One region of the Microbulbifer sp. ARAS458-1 genome, then DNA from elsewhere that is predicted to be linked to it. Evidence: predicted binding sites of a transcription regulator. Region 1 holds the regulator's gene; each other region holds the start of a gene.
What was found. Region 1 encodes sigma-54, which starts transcription at its own class of promoters, with help from an activator protein. Its sites were predicted from a motif close to TGGCACANNNNTTGCNNT; they were not measured.
Positions count from the first base shown of each region.

Region 2: glnA (glutamate--ammonia ligase) is a predicted target of sigma-54. The motif match lies at 1,969-1,986, and genes of this name have one in related genera.
Region 3: glnL (nitrogen regulation protein NR(II)) is a predicted target of sigma-54. The motif match lies at 1,120-1,137, and genes of this name have one in related genera.
Region 4: AAFH99_RS06380 (formate/nitrite transporter family protein) is a predicted target of sigma-54. The motif match lies at 2,187-2,204, and genes of this name have one in related genera.

Region 1 is NZ_CP155838.1:1,724,781-1,727,915, forward strand. Features, by position in the region: gene ptsN (PTS IIA-like nitrogen regulatory protein PtsN) at 1-370, opposite strand, end outside; gene hpf (ribosome hibernation-promoting factor, HPF/YfiA family) at 426-719, opposite strand; gene AAFH99_RS07070 (RNA polymerase factor sigma-54) at 927-2,387, opposite strand; gene lptB (LPS export ABC transporter ATP-binding protein) at 2,618-3,135, opposite strand, start outside.
Region 2 is NZ_CP155838.1:868,881-872,015, forward strand. Features, by position in the region: gene AAFH99_RS03515 (protein kinase domain-containing protein) at 1-117, shown strand, start outside; gene thiI (tRNA uracil 4-sulfurtransferase ThiI) at 192-1,658, opposite strand; gene glnA (glutamate--ammonia ligase) at 2,050-3,135, shown strand, end outside.
Region 3 is NZ_CP155838.1:872,361-875,495, forward strand. Features, by position in the region: gene AAFH99_RS03530 (DUF4124 domain-containing protein) at 204-881, shown strand; gene glnL (nitrogen regulation protein NR(II)) at 1,181-2,254, shown strand; gene glnG (nitrogen regulation protein NR(I)) at 2,330-3,135, shown strand, end outside.
Region 4 is NZ_CP155838.1:1,568,694-1,571,828, forward strand. Features, by position in the region: gene AAFH99_RS06375 (protein kinase domain-containing protein) at 1-1,094, opposite strand, end outside; gene AAFH99_RS06380 (formate/nitrite transporter family protein) at 1,143-1,991, opposite strand; gene AAFH99_RS06385 (nitrate regulatory protein) at 2,490-3,135, shown strand, end outside.

The sequences.
Region 1 (3,135 bases):
ACAGAGCGGCAATTTCCGCCAGAGTATCCAGGTGCTCCTGGTCGGAATCCTCCGGTACCAGTAGGGCGAACAGCAGGTCTACCGGTTGGCGGTCGATCGCATCAAAATCCACCGCGGGTGAAGTGGTGCAGAGCACGCCGATTGGCTTTTCACTGCCAGGCAGGCGGCAGTGGGGAATGGCGACACCTTCGCCAATGCCGGTAGAGCCCAGGCGCTCCCGGGCGACCAGCTGGTTGAACACTGTGTCGGTGTCCAGTTCGGGGTATTGATCCGAGATCGCCTGGGCGATATTGAGCAACAGCTTCTTCTTGCTACTCCCCGCCAGGTGGCAAAGGCTCAGGCGGGGAGAGAGTAATGCTTCCAATGTCATAACGTACAGATGATCTAGCGGTGCGAATCAGCCGTTGGCTCGTATGGGTATGAGCCTAGCGGTGACCGCGTAACTTCTCTTTGTGTTTCAGCAGCTGCCGGTCGAGTTTGTCCGTGAGCGAGTCGATCGCTGCGTACATATCCTCAGATTCCGAATCGGCAAAAATATCCTTATTGCCGTTCACGTGAACGCGGGCTTCGGCTTTCTGGATCAGTTTGTCGACGGACAGGATAACCTGCGTTGTGGTGATCAGGTCATTATGGCGGGAGAGCTTGTCCAGTTTGGTCAGGCAGTAATCGCGAATGGCCGGAGTAACGTCTACGTGGTGGCCACTGATATTGATCTGCATGGATTTCTCCTCATCGGGTACAACACAATCTGGTCGCACCCCCGCACAGGGCGGCAACCCTACTAGGAAGTGCGTCAGAATGGAAGGATACACTCGCCGCAAGGCTATTGGTTGCCTGGAAATTGATCAAAAAAGGGGCGCAAACCGCAAGTGTGAGGACTGGGGTGACATCAGAGGTGCGTCACAGGCATTCTGTGACCGGAGTCGTTAAACCAGTCGCTTGCGTTCGCTGGAAGAGGGGATGCCCATGGACTCTCGGTATTTGGCCACGGTACGGCGTGCGACCTTGATGCCTTGGGCGTCCAGCTCCTGGGTGATTTTGTTGTCTGATAGCGGCTTGCGCGGCTGTTCCCCGTCGATCAGCTTGCGGATCAGTGCCCGGATGGCGGTGGAGGAGGCGTCTTCGCCGGAATCGGTGCTGACGTGACTGGAGAAGAAGTACTTGAGTTCGAACACACCGCGAGGGGTGAGCATGTACTTCTGGGTGGTTACCCGTGAGATGGTGGATTCGTGCATGCCAATGGTCTCGGCGATATTTGCCAGCACCATGGGCTTCATGGCTTCAGGGCCCTGTTCGAAAAAGCCCTGCTGCTTTTCCACAATACTGCTTGCCACCTTCAGTAGTGTCTCGTGGCGGCTTTGCAGACTCTTCAGAAACCAGCGGGCCTCCTGCAGATTGTCGCGCAGGTAATTGTTTTCGCTGGAATTGTCAGCCCGTTTGATCATTGCCGCGTAGGCGTCGTTGATGCGCAGCTTGGGCGTGGTCTCGGGGTTCAGTTCTACTACCCAGCGGTCGTGTTTGCGGCTGACGATCACATCCGGCACTACATACTGGGGCTCTTCACCGCCAAACGCTTCGCCGGGGTAGGGGGTAAGGGTCTGGATCAGGCGCATTACCTCGCCCAGCTGCGATTCACTGAGACGTGTGCGGCGGCTCAGTTGGCGGAAATCCCTTTTGCCTAGCAGATCCAGGTGCTGACTGACAACGGTCACGGCCTGGGGCAGCCAGGGAGTGTGTTCTGGCAGCTGGTGAAGTTGCAGCAGCAGGCTTTCCCGCAGGTCCCGCGCACCACAGCCCACGGGTTCCAACTGCTGGATGGTCTTGAGTACCGCCATTACTTCATCCAACTCAAGCTCCATGGATTCCGCCAGTTCTTCGATGGGGGTATCCAGAAAACCATTGGGTGCAATGGCGTCAATCAGGGCTTCGCCGATCAGCTTGTCCTCAATGGTCAGCGGTGTAAGGTTGAGTTGCCACATCAGGTGATCCTGCAGGCTCTCCGAGGCGGCATTGCGCTGTTCCAGCGCATATTCGTCACCTTCACCGCCACTGTGGCTGCCGCTGGAGTAGATGTCATCCCAGCGCGTGTCTACCGGCAGGTCGTCGGGAATGTCGCTGTTCCAGTCTCCGTCTGCGGCGGATTCACTCTGCGCCTCAGTGGACCGTTCCGGGGCTTCCTCTTTGCGCTCGGCGGGAGTGTTTTGATCCTGATGGGATTCGCCGGCGTGTTCGTCAAAGTCCGATTCCAGCAGCGGGTTGCTGTCGAGTGCGGACTGGATTTCCTGTTGCAGGTCCAGGGTCGACAGTTGCAGAAGACGGATGGCCTGCTGCAGCTGTGGCGTCATCGTCAGCTGAGTGCCGAGTTTTAACTGGAGTGACTGCTTCATAGGGGTATGCCGGCAGAAAAGTCTGGCGTGGATCCGCTGCGGAGAATTTTATGTTCCCTGCGGCGGGGTAAAGCTCATTTCATGCAGACTACCCCGGGGCGGGGCGGAAGACAAGGGGGCGGTTAAGCAATAAGTGTGCCGAAAAAATGCAAGCATTTGGTCACGGGTGAAATCCTGTGACTTACGTCCGCTCCACAGTGCAAAACGGGGAAATTTTTCCGCTTTCAGGGTTAAATCGTGAACTCATGTCCCAGGTAGACGTCTTTCACCTGTTTGTTTTCGGCGACGTCGCGGGGGGCGCCAGAAGCGATGATATGGCCCTCGCTGACAATAAATGCGGTCTCACAGATATCCAGGGTCTCGCGCACATTGTGGTCGGTAATCAATACGCCAATGCCGCGGTCTTTGAGGTGGCGAATGATCTGCTTGATGTCGTTGACGGATATCGGGTCTACACCGGCAAATGGTTCATCGAGTAGGACGAAGGCCGGGTTGGTCGCCAGGGCGCGGGCAATCTCCACCCGTCGCCGCTCACCCCCGGACAGGGCCATGCCGAGGCTCTCGCGGATATGGGTAATATGGAATTCTTCCAGCAGGGCTTCCAGCTGCTCTTTGCGCTGGGTATTACTCAGGTCCTTGCGCGTCTGCAGGATCGCAAGAATGTTGTCCTGGACTGACAGGCGGCGAAAGACCGAGGCCTCCTGGGGCAGGTAGCCGATACCCTTGCGTGCGCGGCCGTGCATCGACA
Region 2 (3,135 bases), 860 kb from region 1:
TCCCGCCGGCTGCGTCGTGCTGAGAGTGATATCAGCAGCAAGCGTCGGGAGTTATCCAGCGAGAAATCTACACTGAGCCGTCTGCAGAAAGAGAAGCCGGTTTTCTCGCCCTATTGAAGACTTTACCCGGTGTGTGCCATCGCAGTAACCCAGGGGGGCTCGGAGTAGTCCGAGCCCCCCTGGTTGTCCGGCTAGCCCTTTTTGTTCTCGGGCCGATAAACTCCCACATTCCGGTACCCTTCATCCAGCAGATGGGATGCATGTAACTGGCTCATCACCCCGCGCGCGCAATACAACAGGTACTGCTTTTCTTTATCCAGTTTCTGGAAAGCGGTGCTGAGGCGGTAGAAGGGGATGGTTTCCACCTCTGCATTGTCCAGCTCCAGTGGGTTCACCTCTTCCTCCGTGGGGTGGCGGATATCGATGATGATGGCATCCCCCGGTTCGCTGAAAATATCAACCGGCGGTGCGTCTTCACCCAGGTCGTCCATCACCTGGTCGATGTTCTGCATCACCCGATTTCCCACGGCGCGATCGAGAACGGTGAAGTCGAAGCGGGTTTCCTCGTGTTCCACCTTTTCCATTTTTGCGCGGGTGGTGGGTTTGACCGAGATCACGCCGCAGTACTCCGGCATATTCGCGGCAAATTCCTCGGTACCGATTTCTCGCGCGGTACGGATGATGTCGGTTTTATCCGAGGTGATCAGCGGGCGCAGTACCAGGGTATCGGTGACGCTGTCGATCACCGACAGATTTTTCAGGGTCTGGCTGGAAACCTGGGCGATGGCTTCACCGGTCACCAGTGCGTCCACTTCCAGCTCTTTGGCAATGATGGAACCGGCACGCAGCATCATGCGCTTGAGGGCGACGCCCATATAGGAGTCGTCCACCTTTTCCAGAATCTCCGCGACCACCTCATCGAATGGTACGGTGACAAAACGCACCCGGTGGGAGGAGCTGTATTTGTCCCACAGGTAGAAGGCGACTTCCTTTACCCCCAGCTCGTGCTGGCGTCCGCCCAGGTTAAAGAACAGGAAGTGGGTGCGGATGCCGCGCTTGATGGTGAGATAGCTCGCCACGGTGGAATCGAAGCCGCCGGACACCAGGGAGATGACCGGGTCCTGGGTGCCGAGCGGGAAGCCGCCGAGGCCCTGGTGTAGTTCCTCGATAACATTCAGTTTGTCGTGGCGGATTTCCAGTTTGACGGTGATATCCGGGTTCTTGAGCTTTACCCCGGCGGCGTCGGTGTTCTGGTTGAGGCCGCCGCCCACGTACTGCTCTACGTCGAGGGATTGAAAGTCGTGCTTGCCGGTACGCTTTACCCGTACACAGAAGGTCTTACCCGCGAGCTGTGGGCCCCAGATGGCCAGTGTTTTCTGGTAGATATCATCCAGGTCGCCCAGCGGGAACTGCTGCACCCGGGCGAAATTGGCAATGCCCGGGGTGTGCGCCAGTACCTCCTCTATACGCTCGGAAAGGTGGGATACTGCATCCGGTGCGACCACATCGATTTTTTCCCAATCCTTGCGCACCTGGATGCGATCATCCAGCTGGCGCATGAGCTTGCGCAGGTTGTCGGCGAGCTGACGTGACATGCGCTTGCGCACGGGATTGCTCTTGATAGTGATCTCTGGAAAAAATTTGACGACGAAGTGCATAGGAGATGTGCCGGAACCGCGGTTGAATTTTAGGCCGGGAGCCCGGTTACTGGCTTCCCGGAAAAGGTGGCGAATTATAAACTCGCTATCGGGAATTTGCTTGCGGCACCATATTGGTGCTCGGCGTGACTTCTCGGCCCCAAAATAGTGCAAATAGAGGTTTGAGAGCACCATTGTTGGGACTATTGTGACCTGACAGGGAGTGCTGGCGCTTAAAAGGCCTTGCGGATTGGTTGATTTGCACCCGATTGCTCCCACAGGTAGCCATTTCTTACGACCCGAATCACTTTGTTACCGGTTTGCCCCAATTTGGCACACTCTTTGCTTTTACAGTTGCCACAAGATAAAGCGAATCGGCGCGAACATAACTTTTCATTCTTGGAGGACTGTAATGTCAAAGACGCTCGACCTGATCAAAGAGAGCGAAGCCAAATGGGTAGACCTGCGCTTCACCGATACCAAAGGTAAGGAACAACACGTTTCCATTCCTGCTAAGGAAGTTGACGGCGAGTTCTTCGAAGAAGGCAAGATGTTCGATGGATCTTCCATCGCTGGCTGGAAGGGCATCAACGAATCGGACATGATCCTGATGCCGGATGACGAGACCTCCTTCCTGGATCCGTTCACCGACGAATCCACCGTGATCATTCGCTGTAACATTGTTGACCCGATCACCGGTCAGGGCTACGAGCGCGACCCGCGTTCCATCGCACTGCGCGCCGAGGAATACCTGAAGTCCACTGGTTTCGGTGACACCGCACTGTTCGGTCCGGAGCCCGAGTTCTTCGTATTCGACGACATCACCTGGGGTGCCGAAATGGGTGGCGCCTTCTACAAGATCAACTCCGAAGAAGCGGCCTGGTCTTCCGGTGCCAGCTACACCGACGGCAACATGGGTCACCGTCCGGGCGTCAAGGGCGGCTACTTCCCGGTTCCACCGGTCGACTCCCTGCACGACGTGCGTGCCGCCATGTGTTCCGCTATGGAAGCCATGGGCCTGGAGATCGAAGTGCACCACCACGAAGTGGGCACCGCTGGCCAGTGTGAGATCGGCGTTGGCGCCAACACTCTGACCAAGAAGGCTGACGAAGTTCAGATCCTTAAGTACGCGGTACACAACGTAGCGCACGCTTACGGCAAGACCGCCACCTTCATGCCCAAGCCGCTGGTAGGTGACAACGGTTCCGGTATGCACGTGCACCAGTCCTTCAGTAAGGACGGTGTCAACCAGTTCGCGGGCGACGCCTACGCTGGCCTGTCTGAAACTGCCCTGTTCTACATCGGCGGTATCATCAAGCACGCACGCGCGCTGAATGCCATCTGTAACGCGTCTACCAACTCCTACAAGCGTCTGGTTCCGGGCTTCGAAGCGCCGGTAATCCTGGCCTACTCCGCGCGTAACCGCTCTGCGTCCATCCGCATTCCGTTCGTGCCGAGCCCGAAAGGCAAGCGTATCGAGACCCGCTTCCCGGATCCC
Region 3 (3,135 bases), 850 kb from region 1:
ATCTCTGCGCCCCCGCCGGCCCTTTATGGAAGGGTCGATGAGAAGGTGCAAAGATGACGAGAAAGCCCACATCGCAAGGTGTGGGCTTTTTTTATGTGTTGAAATCGGTGGTTTGTGGCTGGAGTATTTATGCGGTTATACCGTTCGCGAGTACACTAGCCTTTAGAGAACGGAATGTTGCAAAGAAGATTGCGGGAGCGCCCATGATCAGATCCACCGTGCAGTTGTCCATATTCTGGTTTGCGTTACTGGCGATGCCGGCATCGGCCCAGGAACACAGTGACGACAAATCCGCCGCCCAGGGACAATCCTCCGGTGGCACCGTGTATAAGATCGTCGGCCCCGATGGTCGCGTGACCTTCAGTGACAACCCACCCGCCGGAGAAAAGGCCGAGAAGGTGGAAATCGGGCCGATCAACGTCCAGCCCCTTGCCCCCAAGGGCGCGCTGCCTACGCGCAAACTGTCGCCTGGCAGCGAAGAGACGCGCGCCGAGCAGGGCCCGGTGAAATTTGCCATCGTGAGCCCGGCTAACGATGCCACCATTCCCCCGGGGCAGCGCTTTATCGTGCTGGAGGTGGCCATGAGCCCGGTGCCGCGAGACGGTTATCAGTTTTTTGCGGTAATCGATGGTCAGCGTTGGTCCGGCAGTTCCTCTGGCACCAGTCTGGATATATCCGCGCTGGAGCGCGGTACTCACACCATACGGGCGGTACTGCTTGGGGCGGACGGACAGCCACTGGCGCAATCCCAGACTATCCAGGTACACGTGAAGCGCCCGGGCGGTCAGGTACCCGATTTCCCTGCCGAGCAGGCACCACAAATGCCGCAGATGCCCCAGGCTCCCGGTGTGGCCAAACCGGTCAAACCTCAACCACGCTGAATTCTGTCTATCGCAACCTGTGGTCCCACTTGCTGATAAGGCGGGGCCTCCATTCTCCGTATTTCCCCGCAGGCACGGGCTCTGCCCCGCTCTGACTCACTTCCTGGCGCCCGTGCCCCGAGATGCACGCCCGAACTGGCTATTTTTCGCTCTATGCACAATAATGGTGCGCATCTTGCCAGCCATCCCCGGTGGTGACCTGAAAATCTTCCTATACGACGGATTTTTTGCGCCATTTTGGTTTGCTTCTTGCACTGCCATTAGGCGAACCGGACATGTGAATTACTTCGGAACCGCGAATGCTCAATGACCGCCAGTTACGCCTGCTGTTGGACAACCTCACCTCGGCCGTTTTGGTGCTCGATGAAAACCTGTCCCTCTGCTATCTGAACTCCGCTGCAGAGGACCTGGTGGCGGCTTCCAGTGCCCGCGCCTGCGGCCTGCCTCTGGAAGAGGTGGTTCGGGAAAACCCCGCCGCCTTGCAGGCGCTGCGCTCCTCTCTGGCCAGTGGTGAGAAATACACGGTGCGCCGTGCTCTGTGGTTTCTGCACAACCTGGAAGAGTGCACCGTCGACTACTCGGTAACCCCGCTCACCGAACTCGGCTTGCTGTTGCTGGAAGTCCAGTCCATGGATCGTCTGTTGCGCATTGCCCGTGAAGACGCACTGATTTCGGCCCAGGAGACCACCCGTAACCTGGTGCGGGGTATGGCGCACGAGGTGAAAAATCCGCTGGGCGGCATTCGCGGAGCGGCACAGTTACTGCAAAGAGAGCTCAGTGAACTGGATGATGACGGACTTGGTGAGTACACCCAGATCATCATCGAAGAGGCGGACCGCCTGCGCAATCTGGTGGATCGCATGCTTGGGCCGCGCATTCCGGTAAAACTGGAGCCGGTCAATGTACACACCATCACTGAGCGCGTGGCGCAGCTGGTGGAGGCTGAATGCAATGGCGAGCTGATTATTCAGCGCGACTACGATCCCTCCATTCCGGATATTCCAGCGGACAGTGAACAACTGATTCAGGCGGTACTGAATATTGCGCGCAACGCCATGCAGGCCATTGCAGAAAATATTGGTCTGGCGGAGGGCAGTCTGATTATCCGCACCCGGGTGCAGCGGCAGTTCACCATTGGCCGCCGTCACTGCTCACTGGTTTGCCGGATCGACATCGTCGACAACGGCCCAGGGATTCCGGAAGACATCCGTGAGCGGATTTTTTATCCGATGATTTCCGGGCGCGCCGAAGGGTCCGGACTGGGACTTTCTATTTCCCAGCACATCATCAATCAGCACCGGGGGCTTATCAAATGTGAAAGCCAGCCGGGGCAAACCGAATTCCAGATTTATTTACCGTTGGCAATGGACTAGCCGCAATGCTCGACTGAGCAGAAGTAACACCAGAACAAACCGTTGAATCAAAAAAACGCAGGCCGGAAAATTACTATGAACAATCGCGTTTGGATTATTGATGACGACCGCTCTATCCGCTGGGTACTGGAGCGCGCACTTTCCCGCGCCGGGATTGAGACCACCTGTTATGAAAACGGCGATCGCGCCCTGGACGATTTTTACAGTGAGTCGCCGGATGTGGTGATCAGCGATATCCGCATGCCTGGCTCTGATGGTTTCAAGTTGCTGCAGCGCTTCCAGGCCGAACGTCCATCCCTGCCCATCATCATCATGACCGCGCACTCGGATCTCGACAGCGCCGTCGCCGCCTATCAGGGCGGTGCATTCGAATATTTGCCCAAGCCGTTTGACGTGGACGAGGCGGTTGCCGTTACCCGCCGCGCACTGGCGCTGGCCAACGAGCAGCAGCCGGAAGAGCCGGTAGTGATCGAAAATGGTACTGGCAACAAGGAAATTATCGGCGAGGCGCCGGCCATGCAGGAGGTGTTCCGGGCAATCGGTCGCCTGTCACACTCCAATATCACCGTGCTGATCAATGGCGAATCCGGCACCGGTAAAGAGCTGGTCGCAGCGGCGCTGCACAACCACAGTCCACGCAAAAATCAGCCATTTATTGCCCTGAACATGGCGGCGATTCCCAAGGACCTGATGGAGTCTGAGCTGTTTGGCCACGAAAAAGGTGCATTCACTGGCGCCAGTGCGCAACGCGCCGGCCGCTTTGAGCAGGCCAACGGCGGTACATTATTCCTGGATGAAATCGGGGATATGCCCGCGGAGACGCAGACCCGTCTGCTGAGGGTGCTTGCAGACGGGGAGTTTTATCGGGTGGGCGGCCACAC
Region 4 (3,135 bases), 160 kb from region 1:
GTCATCCACTGGCGCAATGTCCGCCCCTCCACCACTTCCAGCGTGGTGTAGAGAAAATTGCGCGGGCGATGAGTTGCCGCTGCCCGCACCACATGGACGCTGTCCACCCGTCGCGCCAGCCATTCCTCCATCAACAGCCGCTCCAGATGTGCGGGATCTTCACTCTGGTCGACGGAGGGCGCCTTGAGGATTACCCGGTTACCAGTAGCCAGGTCGGTAGCCAGATAGACATGGCTGCGGTGGCTCGCGTGAATATCCCGCTCGATGGTGAAGCCGTCGAAGCTGTCGCCGGATTTGAGAATGGGGGGCAATGGCAATTTGCCGGCCTGGTCGATCAGTGCCGGGGTTGTGTGGGGGAGTTTGTCCACTCGCACCAGTTGCACCGTAAGGTTGTCGCTACTGCCGTTGGCCAGTGCCGCGGCCACCAGGTTTTTTGCTGCGCGATCGAGACACGCGCTTTCCTGTTGCAGGTGCTCAATCAGCGTGCGTTGCGAGAGGGAATCGTGCACCCCATCGGTACTCAGAATAAACAGATCGCCGGCCTGCAGGGAAAGTCGTCGGTAATCAATTTCTGTTTGTGCGTCCGCGCCCAGCGCGCGACTCAGATAACTGTGGTGCTCCCCTTGCCACAGACGGTGGTCGTGGGTGAGTTGTTCCAGAGAGTCACCGCGCAGGCGGTAGATACGGGAGTCTCCGAGGTGAAACAGGTGCGCCTCGCTACCTCGGAAAACGGCCGCGCTGAAGGTACATACGTAGCCCTTGTCTTTATCGAAGCGGTACGGGCTCTGGCGGGTCTGCTCGAATAGCCAGGCGTTGGTGGCCTTGATCACCTGTTCGGCAGCGTTCTGTACACTCCAGCCGTCGGACGTGCAGTAGTAGTCGTCGAGAAAACTTTTCACTGCCGTTTCACTGGCCACAGCACTGACCGTACTGGAGCTGATGCCATCGGCAATGGCAAAGGCGGCGCCCTTGACGGCCAGCTGCGGTTCCGCCGGCAAAAAGGCGCCGCAACTGTCCTGGTTTTCCGGTTTTAGGCCGGCGCTACTGTGCTGGCCCGCCTCCAGGGCGAGGGAACTATTTATGGAGCCCGTCATAGAAACAGCCATAAAAATAGCCCCGCGGAGTGCGGGGCTGTATTGCGATCAGGCCAGAGCCTCTTTGCCGGCAGCGCCGTTTTCCGTTTTCAGCTGACGCTTGGGTGCCGTTTTGTAGTGGGTGCTGTAGAGCGTCAGGCCAGTAAAGGCCAGACCGCCAACCAGGTTACCCAGTGCGGTGGGAATCTCATTCCAGATCAGGTAATCCATCACCGAGAAGTCACCACCCATCATGATCGCGGTGGGGAACAGGAACATGTTTACCACCGAGTGCTCGAACGCCATAAAGAAGAACAGCATGATGGGCATCCACATGGCGATCACCTTGCCGCTCACATTGGTGGAAATCATTGCGCCCACTACACCCATGGAAACCATCCAGTTGCACAGCATGCCGCGGATAAAAATAGTAAACCAACCGGCGGCACCGTACTCCGCGTAACCCAGAGTGCGCGCTTCACCGATTGAGGAAAGCTTGGCACCCACCGCACCGGGTTCGGTGTTGAAGCCCATCGTGAAGACAAACGCCATCATGACCGCGACGGTGAGGGCGCCGGCAAAATTGCCCAGGAAGACCAGCCCCCAGTTCCGCAGGATCCCGCCCCAGGTCACTCCCGGTCGACGGTCCAGCCAGGCCAGCGGCGCCAGCACGAATACACCGGTCAGCAGGTCAAACCCCATCAGGTAAAGCATGCAGAAGCCCACCGGGAACAGGATCGAACCGATCAGATGGGAGCCGGTCATGGTGCCGACGGTTACCGCAAACACCGCGGCCAGCGCGAGAATGGCGCCGGCCATATAGGCGCGCACCAGGGTGTCCCGCGTGGACATGTATATTTTCGATTCCCCGGCATCGACCATTTTGGTCACAAATTCGGTAGGAGCGAGATAAGCCATAATCGTTTCCTTTATTAAGTGCTGGAGGCTAAACCATTTCTGCGGTCTTCCGCGGGCCGGCGGATTTTGGGCACAAAAAAAGCGCCCACACAGACCGATACGCATCGGAAAGTGGTGGACGCCTTTATCCAGAGTGTTCTGATTGTTCGGGTAAACCCGTGAGTGCAGCATTGCACCTGCTCGCACGGGTTATATGTAGCAAACTCAATGCCAGTTTTAACGGGAGTCAGCCGCAGCATTTCCTGTGTACGGGCCCCCGATATCTTTACGTGTAGCGCTGAGTCTCACACTTGGGCGCCACAAGAGGCTGGCGGGGTGCGCCAATTTGGTGCTTTTAGTTGGCGGTGATCAAGTCTGGTGCATTGTGTAGGGGAGGTTTGGCCGGACCGTGGATTTAACTGTCTCCCGGTGTCGTGTGGAATATAAATTGCTGGGTTAACTGCATATTCGTTGACTCGATATTTCACTCCCCCAGCAGTGGCATGCGGAGGCGCTACCATGCACAACCACAGTGAAGATGCGGAAAAATTCCTGCTTGCTGCCAAGCGTGCGGAAATTCAGGCGCTGGAGCGACTCGCCGGGAGTTGTGAGCTGGTAACTACCGTTTCGGACCTCGTTCATCAACTGCAGCGCGAGCGCGGTATCAGCAATATCTATCTGGTATCGGCAGGTTTTCGTTTCCATGAACAGCGCGATACCCAGGTTCGGAACTGTCAGTGCAGTGAAGGGCGTTTTCGCGCACTGTTGCACAATCGCTATCTGCAGAATGGGCCCAATGATGCATCGGCCGATATGCGGCTACTGAACAGTATCGCCTATTCATTGCATGGATTGGATGAACTGATGGAACTGCGCAGGCATATCGATGCGTTTGAAGTCAGCGCGCTGGAATCTACCGACGCCTACTGTCGCCTGATTGCCGGGCTGCTTAGCGTGGTTTTTGAAGCGGCGGATGTCGCTGACGACCCGGAAGTGACACGTCTACTGGTTGCCCTGTTCAATTTCATGCAAGCGAAAGAGTTTTCCGGTCAGGAGCGAGCCTGGGGGGCCATCGGGTTTGCCAGTAGCCAGTTTGATGCGAAGGTGCATGAGCGCTTACAGCGGCTACAAGACTGCCAGACAAGAAGCCTGGCTGTGTTTGCGG